Regions from separate parts of the Planococcus sp. VCh962 genome, predicted to be linked through region 3. Evidence: predicted binding sites of a transcription regulator. Region 3 holds the regulator's gene; each other region holds the start of a gene.
The links. The regulator Rex, encoded in region 3, represses fermentation and respiration genes when NADH is low (regulators of the CRP and FNR family bind a similar motif). The targets are predictions, from matches to a motif close to TTGTGAAATATTTCACAA.
Positions count from the first base shown of each region.

Region 1: AC3AQ9_RS12035 (cytochrome C oxidase subunit II) is a predicted target of Rex. The motif match lies at 3,458-3,475, and genes of this name have one in related genera.
Region 2: AC3AQ9_RS08550 (AtpZ/AtpI family protein) is a predicted target of Rex. The motif match lies at 2,526-2,543, and genes of this name have one in related genera.

Region 1 is NZ_JBYLHS010000003.1:159,266-164,599, forward strand. It holds gene AC3AQ9_RS12015 (murein hydrolase activator EnvC family protein) at 1-181, opposite strand, end outside; gene AC3AQ9_RS12020 (universal stress protein) at 449-904, opposite strand; gene AC3AQ9_RS12025 (Crp/Fnr family transcriptional regulator) at 1,107-1,808, shown strand; one part of gene AC3AQ9_RS12030 (IS3 family transposase) at 2,000-2,904, opposite strand; one part of gene AC3AQ9_RS12030 (IS3 family transposase) at 2,904-3,348, opposite strand; gene AC3AQ9_RS12035 (cytochrome C oxidase subunit II) at 3,537-3,659, shown strand; gene AC3AQ9_RS12040 (cytochrome c oxidase subunit II) at 3,704-4,171, shown strand; gene AC3AQ9_RS12045 (b(o/a)3-type cytochrome-c oxidase subunit 1) at 4,173-5,334, shown strand, end outside.
Region 2 is NZ_JBYLHS010000002.1:239,270-244,603, forward strand. It holds gene AC3AQ9_RS08525 (F0F1 ATP synthase subunit delta) at 1-66, opposite strand, end outside; gene atpF (F0F1 ATP synthase subunit B) at 63-584, opposite strand; gene atpE (F0F1 ATP synthase subunit C) at 749-973, opposite strand; gene atpB (F0F1 ATP synthase subunit A) at 1,038-1,748, opposite strand; gene AC3AQ9_RS08545 (ATP synthase subunit I) at 1,776-2,147, opposite strand; gene AC3AQ9_RS08550 (AtpZ/AtpI family protein) at 2,154-2,372, opposite strand; gene wecB (non-hydrolyzing UDP-N-acetylglucosamine 2-epimerase) at 2,611-3,708, opposite strand; gene upp (uracil phosphoribosyltransferase) at 3,819-4,448, opposite strand; gene AC3AQ9_RS08565 (putative bifunctional diguanylate cyclase/phosphodiesterase) at 4,599-5,334, opposite strand, start outside.
Region 3 is NZ_JBYLHS010000004.1:3,871-9,204, forward strand. It holds gene AC3AQ9_RS12735 (ABC-F family ATP-binding cassette domain-containing protein) at 1-1,542, opposite strand, end outside; gene AC3AQ9_RS12740 (redox-sensing transcriptional repressor Rex) at 1,672-2,304, shown strand; gene AC3AQ9_RS12745 (CPBP family intramembrane glutamic endopeptidase) at 2,355-3,146, opposite strand; gene groES (co-chaperone GroES) at 3,340-3,624, shown strand; gene groL (chaperonin GroEL) at 3,816-5,334, shown strand, end outside.

The DNA of each region.
Region 1 (5,334 bases), on a different contig from region 3:
TTTGCGAAATTTCGCCCGCTTTTTCTTGAATGCCTGAATTCAATTCGTGTTGTTTCTGTTCCACTTGCTGTTTCTTGCTTTCCAAATCGCTTAGCTTATCCGCATTCGCTTCAGGAATCGAAATCGACAAAGCCATGATGGCTGCAATGACAGCGGTTGTGCATTTGGTTAATAAATTCACTATTCTTTTCCCCTTCCAACTATGTAACCCTATAATAAATCTTTAGGTAGATTGATATTTGAAAATCTATAATGGATGAACGGCCTAAAAAAACCGACAAAAGTATTGTACCATCATAAAAAACTATTTTTTGTTACAGTTATGTATCAAATTTTTATAATAAAATAGTCTTAAGTAATGCAGATGGCTCTAAGACTCGCATAACACCATGAAAAAAGCCATTTTCCTGTCTAAAAGGAAAATGGCTTTTTTGAAATTATTTTAGAATTATTGCTCTTCTTTCTCTTCTGTCCGAACAATCAAAACATCGCATTTTGCGGCGCGGACAATACGTTCAGAGACACTTCCCATAAAGATGCGTTCAGCGGAATTGGTTCCTGTCGCACCACAGATGATCAGGTCAATATTAAAGCGGCGGACCAAATCCACCGGAATCAGCGTTTTAGGAGAACCCATTTCAATTACAATATGGACCTCAGGGGCTCCGGCAGCAATCGCCTTGTTTTTATATTCTGCCAGCAAATTTTCCGCTTGTTTCTTGGATTCTTCGGCAAATTCGCGGCCATAAGATTCGATTGTGCCAAATGAGCGGTTATCAATGATGCTTGTTAAGTATAAGGCCGCCTGGTTACGCGCTGCGATTCCTATGGACTTTCTAAAAGCCAGTTCAGCTTCCTTAGAACCATCTACAGCGACTAATATCTTTTTGTATAGCATAGTCATATCAGATTCCTCCTTCTCTATACGGGTATATTTCGACTAATAAGCTTAGGTTTCCTTCTTTTTATAAATTTTTAAGGAAAATATGTCCAAAAATAAATAGGACTAAAGCTCCCAGAAAATTGTAAAGCTAATAAATATAGATTATGTTACTCTTTATTCAAATAGAAAGATGTGAAAATTTAAATAGCAGCGAGGTGATTGTATGAATGGAAAAACGGCGAGTTCAAATATATCCGATGAGTTAAAAGAGCTGCTGTCTATACGCCATATGATTAAAGAGTATAAAAAAGGCAGCTATTTATTCCGTGAAGGGGATGCCGTCAAAGGCATTTACATCATTCGCTCAGGCAAAGTGCAGATTGGAAAAATCACGCCTGACGGAAGAGAGCTGACTTTGCGGATTTGTGGACCGAGCCAATTGGTGGGAGAAGTCACTATCTTTTCAGATCACCCGCTTTATATGCTGGATGCCAAAGCAATTGAAGACGTTGTATGCATAAAAATTGCCATAGAAGATCTGGAAGACGCCTTGCTTGAAAACTCCAGGCTGGCTGTGGCGTTTATGAAATGGATGGGAATCGATCAGCAAAAGACGCAGACAAAATTCCGTGACCTGATGCTTCATGGCAAAAAAGGGGCGCTGTATTCCACATTGATCCGTTTATGCAATAGTTACGGAGTGGAAAAAGAAGGCGGCATCTTGATCGATATGGCGCTGACCAATCAGGAGCTGGCCAATTTTTGCGGGATGACACGCGAAGTGGTAAACCGCATGTTGAGCGACTTGAAAAAACAAGGGAAAGTTTCGACGGTGGAAGGGAAATTGCTGGTCCGTGATCTCCGCCATTTAAAAGATGAAATCAATTGCGAAAACTGCCCGATTTCTTTTTGCAGAATTGATTGAGAAATGAAGGAAACAGTCAGTTGGGCATAATCCGCTCCGAGTTGGGCATAAACCCTTCAGAGTTGGGCATAAATTAGCAAAAGTCGGGCATAAACTCTCTGAAGTTGAGCATAAGCAAAAAATAAGGCATAAAAAGAAGCTAATCGGAATAAAATCCGGTTGAACTGACCCAAAAAAGTTAGACAGGAAATTTAAGCTACCCCAAAGGCATGTGTCCGGTATTCCACCGGGCTCATGTCTTTTAATTTGGTCTTCATGCGTTTTTCGTTGTAGTACACGATGTAGTCATCCAGTTCAGCCAGAAAGTGATCGACGCTTTCGAACGTCTGGAGGTAAAGCAGTTCGGTCTTCAAGATGCCGAAGAAGTTTTCAATGACCGCATTGTCCAGGCAGTTGCCCTTGCGGGACATGCTTTGGGTGATGCGCCGGTTGGCTAATGTTTTCTGGTACTTGGCCATTTGGTAGTGCCAGCCTTGATCGGAGTGGAGGACCGGCTCGTCCCCAGGAAGTAATCGTTCAAACGCCTGGTCTAGCATCTCGGAAACCAGCTCATAGCTTGGCCGGCGTTGGACGGTATAGGCGATGATTTCGCTGTTGAACAGGTCGAGCACCGGAGACAGGTACAACTTTTCCCCGAAAAGGTGGAATTCGGTCACATCCGTCACCCACTTCTGATTCGGTTTCTCGGCAGAGAAATCCCGTTCCAGGAGATTCGGGGCGATTTTTCCGGCATTCCCGCGGTACGAACGGTACTTCTTCATCCGGACCTGGCACTTGATGCCAAGCTGCCCCATCAGCTTCAACACGGTCTTCGGATCGAGAAAGATCAGTCGCTTCACCAATGCCTTCCGGATCTGCCGGTGTCCGTAGCGCCCTTTGTGTTCGTGGTAGATTTCCGCAATCGCTTCTTTCGCCGCTTGATATTTGTCGGGACGCTCCTGGTGCTTGACCCAGTAGTAATAGGTGCTTCGCGGGATGGCGGCCACTTGGATCAGGTCGACGACCTTAAACTCATGCCTTAGCGCATAGATCACTTGCGCTTTGAGTTGCGTTGTGACGCTTCCTTTTCCTTCACTAAGGCATTCAACTTTTTTAGGTAGGCATTCTCCATGCGCAGCCGTTCGACTTCTTCTTGGAGTGATTCTTGCGAATCCTTGCCTGGCACTGGCTTTTTCGGTTTTTCTTTCATGGGTGGACGCCCCTTTTTCTTTGGAATGAGGGCGTCGCTCCCGCCTTGCTCAACCGCTTCCTTCCATTTCACCACCGTGGTTCCGGTAGGAATATTAAAAACGGCAGCTGCTTCAAAAGGGGACGCCCCAGTATCGTTCATAAAGTTCAATACGTCCAGTTTAAACTCGGTCGTGTAGTTTGTATACCGTTTCCGAAACCCTTCTTCGCCGTGATGCCGATAACGTTCAATCCATTGTTGGAGCACTTTCCGGTTAACGCCATAGCGTCTGGCAATTTCATTTTGAGAATCTGGGCCGGCTAAATAGGCTCGAGCAGCCTGTATTTTGGTTTCAACCGTAAATTTTGCCATAGAAAAACTGCACCTCCATTGTTAGTTGTGTCTAACAATTTCGGTGCAGTTCAGGTGCGGCTTCTTTTTTTGTCTAAAATTTGACAGTTGCCGTAAAAAAACAGCTCGGGTGTGAGAAATGTCACAATGCTTGATTGCCCAAAGGATTACTCTGAACACAAGAGAAGGACAACAAGAGGTGAGGGAAAATGAGCAAAAAAATCCAGGAACATGAAGTCGATTTAAGAGGGACATTGGTCAGTGTGTTTTTCGTCGGCATCGTCATTATCGCCATGTGGGTCATAGTTTATTTAATGTATGTAGCAAGATGAGCCCGACGGTTTATCTAGGTGGAAAAGAAAAGGAGTAGATCAAAATGCATCTTCACAAATATGAAAAAATCTGGCTGTCTTTCGGGATAGCCGCCCTCATTGTATTTTTGAGTGTGGTGGGAGTCAGCGCATTTTCCCATGACCACACACCGGCAGGCGGGATGGAAACCATCGACCCTAAAAAAGTAAAGGAAACGGCTCCTTTTGACAAGCCCGGAGTGACACAGCTTGATGATGACACGTATCAAGTGGCAGTTATTTCCATGGCATTCGGTTATGATGCACCAGAACTGAGAGTGCCAGCCGGAAAAGAAGTCATTTTTAAAGTGACCAGCACAGATGTCGTCCACAGTTTTACCATTGATAACACAAAAGTCAATTTAATGGCCGTTCCTGGACAGGTTACGACAAAGTCCTACACATTCGAGAAACCCGGTAAGTATTTGATTCTCTGCAATGAATACTGCGGTACAGGCCACCATATGATGTTCAACGAAATAGAGGTGTATTGACATGATTGCTGCACAAGATCGGAAAATCGCAATATGGAATATCGGTGTCGCATACATGGCATTTCTAATAGGTACATTATGCGGTTTGCTTCAGGTTTTTATCCGGAATGACGCTTTGCAGTTGCCTGCCTGGCTCGATTATTATCAGATTTTAACGGCACATGGTGTGCTGCTGGCCCTTATTTATACAGCATTTTTCATTTTTGGATTCTTCATTACGGGCATGAGCAAAACCCTTGGAACATTCGGTCCGAAAGTCCGACTGTTTTCCTGGATCGGTTTCTGGGTCACTTTACTAGGTACGGTGATAGCAACAGTCATGATTGTACTCGGAGAAGCTTCCGTACTTTATACATTTTATGCACCGCTGAAAGCGAGCGGCTGGTATTATGTCGGACTGGCTCTTTATGTGGTCGGCACATGGATCAGCAGCTTTGCCTTAATCGGACATTACCTGGTATGGCGCAAAAAGCACAAAGGTGAATTAAGTCCATTGTTTGCTTTCATGACCATCGCGACCATCATTTTATGGCTTATTGCTTGTCTTGGGGTAGTGGCAACGGTTCTGTTCCAATACATTCCTTGGGCATTTGGCTGGACTGATACGATCAACGTTGAGTTGAGCCGTTCCCTCTTCTGGTATTTTGGCCACCCGCTTGTGTACTTTTGGCTGCTGCCGGCTTATATGGCCTGGTATTTGATCGTGCCGAAACTGCTCGGTGTGAAAGTATTCAGTGATTCACTGGCACGTTTGTCATTTGTCTTGTTCATTCTGTTCTCGATTCCGGTCGGTTTCCACCACCAACTGACTGAACCCGGCATTTCGAACTTTTGGAAGTTCCTGCAGGTTGTGCTGACATTCATGGTTATTATTCCGTCACTCGTGACTGCGTTTTCAATGTTTGCAACGTTTGAAACATCTGGACGCAAAAAAGGCGCAAAAGGTCTGTTTGGCTGGTTCAAAATGCTGCCTTGGAAAGACGTCCGCTTTACATCAATTTTCATCGCGATGGCGTTCTTCATTCCCGGCGGCGCCGGCGGTATTATCAACGCAAGTTTCCAATTGAATGAAGTCGTCCACAACACGCTATGGATTGTCGGGCACTTCCACATTACAGTCGGCACGCCGGTGGCAATGACATTCATGGGAATGACATTTTGGC
Region 2 (5,334 bases), on a different contig from region 3:
AGAAGTGCCATGCTGGTTTGCAATTTCAAATAATGCTAATGCATAACGTTCCGAAGCTTGGCTCATTGTATGTCGCCTGCCTTCGCAATCGTTTCATTAATCAATTGGCGGTTGTCTTCTTCACTGATTTCTTTGTTCAGTACTTTAGATGCTGCGAGCATTGACAATGCCACAACTTCTTCGCGTACTGCCGCTAGAGCTTTTTCTCTCTCGTTAGCGATTTCTTGAACTGCAGAATCTTTCATGCGGCCAGCTTCAGTACGCGCTGTCGCGATAATATCCTGACGCGAAACTTCGCCTTGCTTTTTAGCTGTTTCTACGATTTCCTGTGCTTGAGTACGAGCTTCTTTTAACAAGCTGCGCTGTTCTTCAAGCAATTTCTGTGATTCCTGGCGGCTATGTTCAGCCGTTTCGATTTCACTGGCGATCAAATCTTCACGCTGTTGCATTACGCCCATCAATGGGCCCCATGCGAATTTTTTCAATAGCAACATCAATAAGATGAAAATTACGAGAGTTGCCAAGATATCTCCGATGTTTAAAAATTCCCCGGCCGCGCCGAGTACGAGGTGATCAAAAAACACGATTGTTTCACTCCCTTCAAGAGCTTAAAGTTCAGTTTCTTCTATAATAAGATCTTTTAATGTAAAAGAATAGTTTTTCGAAATCATAAGGTCTTTACAAACATAAATGGCGAAAAACCTGCCGAAGCATTCCCGCCATTCTGCCTAATGTATAAGAGACGATACTATTGGTTCATTACGATGAACGCGATAACTACTGCGATGATCGGTAATGCTTCAACCAATGCTACCCCGATGAACATAGTTGTTTGAAGAACGCCACGTGCTTCTGGCTGGCGAGCGATTCCTTCAACTGTTTTTGAAACGATAAGACCGTTACCAATACCTGCGCCTAGTGCTGCTAAACCTACTGCGATTGCTGCTGCTAATAAACCTAATGAACCTGTCATTTTGATATGTCCTCCTCAGGATAGTTGTTTTTTTGTTTTTTTGCTCAAGATGAGCAATTTATACTCAATGGTCGTCGGCAACTTTATGCGATAAATAAACCATCGTTAACATAACGAAAATAAACGCTTGGATTGCCCCGATAAAGATCGAGAACCCTTGCCATGCCATCATTGGAAGGATAGCGGCCGCAAATCCAAATACACTTGCTGATGCAAGCCCTGCTAGTAAAGTCAGCAAGATTTCACCTGCATAGATGTTACCGTAAAGACGCAGACCGAGTGTCAGCGTATTTGCAAATTCTTCAATAACCTTAAGCGGGAATAAAAATGGCATCGGTTTTAAATATCCTGCGCTATACTGGCCCAATCCTTTCAATCTAATGCCATAATAATGGCTTAGAACGATGATTGTGGCAGCCAATGTCATAGTTACCGTTGGATCAGCAGTTGGTGATTTCCACCAAAGATCTCCGTTGACAACTATTGCAAAAGGCAATCCCAGCATATTCGACACGAAGATGAACATGATCAACGTAATTCCAAGAACATGGAATCGTCCGCCATCTCTCCAGTCCATATTGCTCTTTATCAGACCTTTAACGAAATCCATGATCCATTCCATGAAATTTTGCATGCCCGTTGGTTTAAGCTGCAGATTCCGAGTAGCGATAAATGCAATTAGGAAAACGATAAGAGCTGCTACAAGAAGCATCATAACGTTCGATAAGTTAAACCAAATCCCGAACAATTCATACATTGGTGCGCCATGATCCACGATAGTTTCACCTCTCTTTCCACTTTATTAATGGTGTTTCACATGATAAACAATCCGTTCTGCCAATAACAGAACATAGGGGATCATCAACCCAATTACCGTACTGACCAAGTGAATGTACTCAGCGAAAAGAATTGCTATCGCCACCGCTGCAACACCTGATGCAAACCGTAATGCCGTTCCAAGCGAACGAACTTTCGAGCCTTCTGCCACCGCCCGGTCAAATCCTTCCATCCGGCGAACCAGAATCCACATATTATAAATGCCGAACAAGGAACCGATGATCAGGCCTGCGAAAACTTCTTGATAAGAGGTAAACCCCCAACCAATAACGAATGCCGCAAGGATGAAATACATCATCTTTTTAAGCCTTGTATAAATCTCCCTTAGTCCATCCATTTTTTACTAGTCTCCTGAGTCGAATTTTCGGATAGTTTGAAGCATTGCCCATATACCGGCGGCTAATCCTGTAAATAGGCAAATGATCAAGAAAAGCGGGGCGGTTCCGAATTGTTCATCGAGCCACATACCTGTGAATGTACCGATGAGTACGGACCCGACAAGTTGTGAGAGGATGGCGCTGTAGAGTGCCATCGCTTGTAAGGGACTTTTTGTTGGGCGCATGATAAACCCCTCGAGTTTCGTTTGATTTGACATTTTACCCCTAAAAAGAGCAGTCGCATCAGGCTTTCAGAACAACATCTTCTATGTATGAAAACCTTCTCATGCATACCCTTTGTAAGCATACAATAGGGGTAAAATCATGTCAATTACTAGAAGTGAAATTGTTCACAAGCGATTTTCATCTGTCATATTGTCGACAAATTTCCAAAAAGTTTTTTCTCACCACTTACTTAATTCTTTACTTAGCAGAAAAATATTCAATTAAAGCTTCAACAATTCGACGGGAAGCCTGTCCGTCACCGTACGGGTTAGAAGCTTGAGACATCGCTTTATAAGTCTCATCATTGGTTAGCAATTCTTTTGCCAGGCCATAAATTGTTTCTTCATCTGTCCCTGCCAGCTTAAGCGTTCCGGCCTCAATGCCTTCAGGCCGCTCAGTCGTGTCCCGCAATACAAGGACCGGTTTGCCAAGTGATGGCGCTTCTTCCTGAATCCCGCCAGAATCCGTCAAAATAATGAATGAACGGGCAGCGAAATTATGGAAGTCCAGAACTTCCAAGGGTTCGATCAAGTGGATTCTCGGATCGCGCCCAAGGATTTCATCCGCAACTTCACGCACTGCCGGATTCATGTGGACTGGATAAACTACTTGGACATCGTCGTGTTCAGCAAGAAGGCGCTTGATGGCCCGGAACATATTGCGCATCGGCTGCCCCAAGTTTTCACGGCGATGGGCAGTCAGCAAAATCATGCGGTCTGAACCGATTTTTTCAATAATCGGATGGCTGTAAGTCTCACGTACGGTCGTTTTCAATGCATCGATGGCCGTATTGCCCGTGATATAAATACTTGCTTCCTGTTTGTTTTCCAACCGCAAGTTCTGGGCGGATTTTTCCGTCGGTGAAAAGTGAATGTCAGCAAGGACACCTGTCAACTGACGATTCATTTCTTCCGGATATGGAGAATATTTATTATGCGTACGCAACCCAGCTTCTACATGGCCGATAGCAATTTGATTGTAGAAAGCGGCAAGGCTTGCTACAAAAGTCGTTGTCGTATCCCCGTGTACAAGTACGATGTCCGGTTTTGCTTCTTTCATGATGCCATCCAATCCGATAAGTGCCCGAGTAGTGACGTCACTTAATGTTTGGCGGTCTTTCATAATATTCAAATCGAAATCCGGTGTAATCTGAAACGTTTCCAGCACTTGATCAAGCATTTCTCTATGTTGGGCGGTAACCGCAACAAGAGGCTCAATGGTTTCAGGATACTTTTGGAGTTCGAGTACAAGCGGCGCCATTTTAATCGCTTCAGGCCGCGTGCCAAAAATTGTCATCACTTTCCACTTCTTCGACAAACTAATCCCTCACTTCTTATTTATCTAGACTCTGGCGAAAACCCTCAGAACGGCTTATATCCAAGAGTTAGATTGCCTGCTTTTATTCCTTATTTTGTTCCGAATAACCGGTCCCCTGCGTCACCGAGACCAGGAACGATATATCCATGTTCGTTCAGTTTTTCATCCAATGCCGCGATATACACATCTACATCCGGATGAACTGCTTGGAAAGCTTCTACGCCTTCCGGTGCTGCAATAATGCACATAAAACGAATTTTCGTTGCACCGCGCTTCTTCAAGGAGTTGACCGCTTCAATCGCTGATCCACCTGTCGCAAGCATCGGGTCTACTACGATAAACTCACGTTCTTGTACATCGGATGGCAATTTCAAGTAATATTCAACCGGCTGCAGAGTTTCCGGGTCCCGGTACAAACCGATGTGGCCCACTTTAGCAGCAGGAATCAATTTCAAAATGCCATCGACCATGCCGATGCCCGCGCGCAGAATTGGCACGATGCCCAATTTTTTGCCTGCCAGCACTTTGGAAGTCGCCATCTGAACCGGCGTTTCCACTTCAATTTCCTTTAGCGGCAAATCCCGAGTGATTTCAAAAGCCATCAGCGTTGCAATTTCATCGACCAATTCACGGAATTCTTTCGTTCCCGTCGACTTATCGCGGATATACGTCAATTTATGCTGAATCAGCGGATGATCAAATACATATACTTTCCCCAAGGCATATCTCTCCTTTTCATACATTTATCTTATATAGTATAACAGAATTTTTCTGCTGAAAGTTGCTGTAGATAGCATTGCGACTTTTCAGTTTTTTCATTCCTGCAAAAGAATCAGGGAACGAAAAAACCGAAGCTCAGTGGCTTCGGTTTATAGTAAATTCGCTTCATCGAGTGACATTGGACGGTAATAGAAATAGCCTTGGCCGATCCGGCATCCGAGCGATATCAGCACCCTTCGCTGCTCATCCGTTTCGATCCCTTCCGCTACGACACGCACATTCAAGTTATCTGCCAACTGCACGATTGTGCGTACGATTGCTAAAGTTTGAGTTTCTTGCATATTGGAAATAAAGGATCGATCAATTTTGATTTCGCTCACAGGCAATTTCTGCAAATAACTCAGAGAAGAATAGCCTGTGCCGAAATCATCAATTGAACTAGTAAAACCATAATTCTTCAGCTGCTTGAAAACTTTATAGGCTGTGTCAATATCGACAAATCCGATGCGTTCCGTAATTTCCAATTGAAGCCACTTCGGTTCAATGCCATATTCAGCCGTCTTATCGACAAGATATGGAATAAAGGAATGATGGAAAAAGTGATCGGTAGAAATATTGATTGCCACTTGGCTTAATTCGAGGCCTTGGTCTTGCCGTTTTTTCAGCCATGACAGAACTCGTTTCAGCACCACTTGCTCCAAGACCCTTATTTTGCCGTTTTTTTCGGCAACAGGAATAAAAACATCGGGTGCAATAACGCCAAGCTCTGGAGAAGACCAACGGGCCAAAGCTTCAAAGCTTAAGATCTTCCCGGATTGTAATTCTACTTTCGGCTGCAGATAAACATCAATTTCTTCACGCTTGATTGCTGCTGTTAACTCATTG
Region 3 (5,334 bases):
GACTTTAGTGGAAAGGCGGTTCATGAAATACCGGTCATGGGAAACGAATAAAATTGTACCCGGATAATCGATCAGAGCATTTTCCAGCACTTCTTTGCTATCGAGATCCAAGTGGTTGGTGGGCTCATCGAGAAGCAGCACATTGGCTTTTTGCATCATCAGCTTAGCAAGCGCAACCCGCGCTTTTTCGCCTCCGGATAGTGTGGAAATCGGTTTTAATACATCGTCACCTGAAAACAGGAAACGCCCCAGAATACCACGGATATCTTTTTCATTGATATGCGGGTAATCATCCCATAATTCATTCAATACGAGTTTGTTGCCTTTTAAGTTGGCTTGTTCCTGGTCATAATAGCCGAACTGGATGCCGGTGCCGTAATGAATGGTACCGCCGAGTGGTTTCAGTTCTTTCATGATCGTTTTCAAAAGCGTCGATTTGCCAACGCCATTGGGTCCGACAAGTGCCAAACTATCTTGGCGGTATAGTTTCAATGAGATATTCTGTGAAACCGGCTGGCTGCCGTAGCCGATGGCAAGCGATTGGACATTCAAGACATCGTTGCCGCTTTGTTTTTCAATGGTAAAGCCGAAACGTGCAGATTTCTCATCGCCGTCAGGCGCACCCATCCAATCAGTTTTCTCCAGAACCCGTCTGCGGCTTTGCGCCATTTTTGTGGTGGAGGCACGGACCAAGTTGCGCTGGACGTAATCTTCAAGCTTTGCTTTTTCGCTTTGCTGCTTCTCGAATTGCTTTAAATCGAGTTCGTATTGCTTCGCTTTTTCATCGAGATAGCGGCTGTAGTTGCCCGTATACTTTTTGACGCGATGACGGGATACTTCATAGACAAGTGTTACCACTTGATCGAGGAAGTAGCGGTCATGCGAAACAATCAGCAAAGCGCCCGGATAGTTCTTCAAATAATTTTCGAGCCAGCTCAAAGTTTCAATGTCCAAGTGGTTGGTGGGCTCATCGAGAATCAAGAGCTGTGGTTTGCTGAGCAGCAATTTGGCGAGCATCAAGCGCGTTTTCTGGCCGCCTGATAAGGAAACCACTTTTTTATCATAGTCTTCCGGATAGAATTTCATGCCATGAAGGATGGCCCTTGTGTCGGCTTCAAACTGATAGCCGCCTGCATCTTTGAAATCGTGCTGCAATGTATCGTATTCGTGCATGACTTTTTCATATTGCGCGGCATCATCGTAAACGTCCGGATCGGCCATTTTCGCTTCGAGTTGGCGAAGCTTTGCTTCCTGTTCACGGAAATGACTGAAAATCGTCATCATTTCGTCCCAAATGGTCGCTTCTGATTCCAGGTCGGTTTGTTGTTCCAAATAGCCGATAGTCAAGTCTTTCGGCATGATGATATCGCCGCTGTCGTAAGACATTTCACCGGATATGATTTTTAGCAAAGTTGATTTTCCTGCGCCGTTGCGGCCCACGAGTGCAACGCGGTCGCGGTGTTGGACTTCCAATTTGACGCCGGAGAGGATTTCATCCGCTCCAAACGATTTATGGACTTGGTTTACTTGTAAAACAATCATGTGGGTCACCTCTATTCTCTTTTAAGTGTAGCCGATGGGCGGGTTGTTCGCAATCAAGCCAGCTTTACATATCGGGCCGCCTCATGTAAGATAAAATCGATTTGATACGACCGCAGGAGGTAACGTTGCATGTTACATGAACCATCAAAAATTCCGCAAGCCACAACTAAACGATTGCCGCTTTATTACCGTTTTCTCCAGAACTTCGCGAACGCCGGACAAAAACGGATTTCCTCTCAGGAATTGAGTGAAGCGATGAAAATCGACTCGGCCACCATTCGCCGGGATTTTTCCCATTTGGGCGCTTTGGGCAAAAAAGGGTATGGCTATGATGTTCAGGACCTGCTCGCATTTTTCCGGAAAACCCTCGACCAGGACGAAGCGACCAATGTGGCGCTGATCGGTGTCGGGAATTTGGGAAGTGCGTTTTTAAAGTACAATTTCCAGCGCAACCACAACACCAAGATTGTTCTCGCATTCGATTCGAACTCGCCGTATGAAGGTGAACAAATCAGTGGGATTGATACGTATCATCCGGACCGCATTGAAGAAAAGATAGAGGAATTAGGGATTGAACTGGTCATTTTGACCGTGCCTTCACGCTCTGCCCAAGAAGTGACGGATCGCCTCGCGAAAACCGACATTAAAGGCATCTTGAATTTCACGCCTGTCCGCATCTCGGTTCCGGACCATATTCGTGTGCAGACAATCGATTTGTCTGTAGAACTGCAAACGCTTATTTACCAAATCAAGCAGCAATAGAAAAGCCTTCCGCCGAATCAATTCGGGGAAGGCTTTTCTTGCTTTCTTCATTACTGCATATTTTCGAGCTGCTTCAGGAAGTTCTCGATTTTATCCATATTCAATTGAATCAGCATGACATAGCCGTTCAGCATGATGTGCGCAATAATCGGAGTGATGATGCGTTTCGTTCTTTGGTAAAGGAAGGCCAGTATCAAGCCCGTAGTAAAGTACAGCAGCAAATGGCTGAATTCCATATGGACAAGGCCAAAAACCAAGGCACTGACAGCAGTGGCCACAAAGAAGTTGGTGGTTTGGTTCAATGAACCGAACACAACGCGGCGGAATACGAGTTCTTCCAAAATCGGTCCGAATAACACGACAGCGAGAATCGCCATTGGAACCACTTCGGCAATATTGACGAGTGCCATGGTGTTTTCAGATCCAGCTTCGATGCCTATGGACATTTCAATCATGGCTGCAATAGATTGTCCAATCAGCAATAGCAGAAAGCCAAGGGCACCCCAGCCGATGGCAGCAGGAAGGCTTGCTTTTTTGCCTTTCCAGATATCGAAAAAGCGTTTGTCGCGCAAAATGACGATCATCGTTACAATAAACCCGGTACCCATAGTGAACACAATCAGCCAGCCGGAAGTGGAGGCCAATGCGGTAGCTTCATCCAAGCCTTGGCCACGGAAATAATTCAGTGTCGGTGCAATAAATAAAATCGGTGCAAGCTGCACAACGATGAAAATCAACAATACATATAGCGGCGTTTTTTTGCCTTTCCGGCTTGTTTTCATACTGAACTTCTGTTTGCCGGAACGGTCTGTATCAGCTTTAGCTTTTACATTTATTTTCATACACAGATTTCCTTTCGTTTCACGGATTACTACTATTGTAGAGGTTTCAAAACCGAACCGCAAAGAATTAAAAAAAGTGAATGTTTAGACTTGCAAAAGGCAAGGGATTTTATTAAACTGAGAAGTGGGTTAGCACTCTAGGTGTTAGAGTGCTAATGGAAACGATTTAGATAATCTGAGGAGGGTGTTTCAATTGTTAAGACCATTAGGAGATCGCGTAATTATTGAGCTTGTAGAAGCAGAAGAAAAGACTTCAAGCGGAATTGTACTGCCGGGTTCGGCACAGGAAAAACCGCAGGAAGGCAAAGTGATCGCTGTAGGTAATGGAGTTATCCGTGACAATGGACAGCGCACTGAACTGGAAGTCAAAGAAGGCGACCGGATCATCTTCTCAAAATACGCAGGCACTGAACTTAAATATGAAGGCAAAGAATACTTAATCTTACGCGAAAACGATATTTTAGCAGTATTGGGTTAATAAATTGTAGTGCTGATATTCCGCAAGCCAGCTTCGCTTGCCGCGGGCGAGCGCCAAGCCGCTTCGTCGCTGCGCTCCTGCAGGGTCTCGGCTTTCTCGCTTTCCCGCAGGCGTCTACGCTGCCTTGCTTCATATCACTTAGTAAACTATTTTAATTTAGAATGGTAATTAGATAGAGGAGGAAACTACAGATGGCAAAAGAAATTAAATTCAGCGAAGATGCACGCAGTTTAATGGCTGCTGGTGTTGATAAATTAGCAGATGCAGTAAAAGTGACGCTTGGGCCAAAAGGGCGCAACGTAGTACTTGAAAAGAAATTCGGTTCACCTCTTATTACTAACGATGGTGTAACCATTGCGAAAGAAATCGAACTTGAAAACGCATTTGAAAACATGGGCGCGAAATTGGTTGCTGAAGTAGCTTCTAAGACGAACGACATCGCAGGGGACGGTACGACAACTGCAACGGTTCTAGCGCAAGCAATGATCCGTGAAGGCTTGAAAAACGTTACAGCTGGTGCAAACCCTGTCGGTATCCGCCGCGGTATTGAAATGGCAGTGGAAAGCGCTGTTGAAGGCTTGAAATCTGTTTCCCAGCAAATCGAAGGAAAAGAATCAATCGCACAAGTTGCAGCGATTTCTTCTGGAGACGCTGAAGTAGGTAACTTGATCGCTGAAGCAATGGAGCGCGTTGGCAACGACGGCGTTATCACGCTGGAAGAGTCCCGTGGCTTCACAACGGAACTTGATGTCGTGGAAGGTATGCAATTCGACCGCGGATATCAGTCTCCTTACATGGTAACAGATTCTGAGAAAATGGAAGCTGTCCTGGACAACCCATTCATTTTGGTTACAGATAAGAAAATCGGCAACATCCAGGAAATCCTTCCTGTATTGGAGCAGGTTGTACAACAAAGCAAACCGCTATTGATCGTTGCAGAAGACGTTGAAGGCGAAGCACTTGCTACATTAGTAGTAAACAAATTGCGTGGAACATTCAATGCAGTAGCTGTTAAAGCTCCTGGATTCGGTGACCGCCGCAAAGCTATGCTTGAAGACATCGCAACGTTGACTGGCGCTGAAGTGATTACAGAAGATCTTGGCCTTGAGCTGAAATCGACAAACATTACTCAACTTGGCCGTGCTTCTAAAGTTGTTGTTTCAAAAGAAAACACAACAATCGTTGAAGGTGCTGGAGACCAAGCGAAAATCGTTGGCCGCGTAACACAAATCCGCAGCCAATTGGAAGAAACAACTTCTGAATTCGACAAAGAGAAATTGCAGGAGCGTTTGGCTAAACTAGCTGGCGGTGTTGCAGTCATTAAAGTCGGAGCGGCTACTGAAACTGAGTTGAAAGAACGCAAACTTCGCATTGAAGATGCATTGAACGCAACTCGTGCAGCAGTTGAAGAAGGTATCGTTGCGGGTGGTGGTACTGCTCTTATCAACGTATACAACCAAGTGGCAGAACTTCTTGAGTCTCAAGAAGGCGACGTAGCAACAGGCATCAACATCGTTCTTCGTGCACTTGAAGAGCCAGTTCGCCAAATCGCAACAAACGCAGGGCTTGAAGGATCCATCATCGTTCACCGCCTGAAATCAGAAGAAGTCGGCATCGGCTTTAACGCAGCTAACGGCCAGTGGGTCAACATGCTTGCAGAAGGAATCGTCGACCCAACTAAAGTGACGCGTTCAGCATTACAAAACGCAG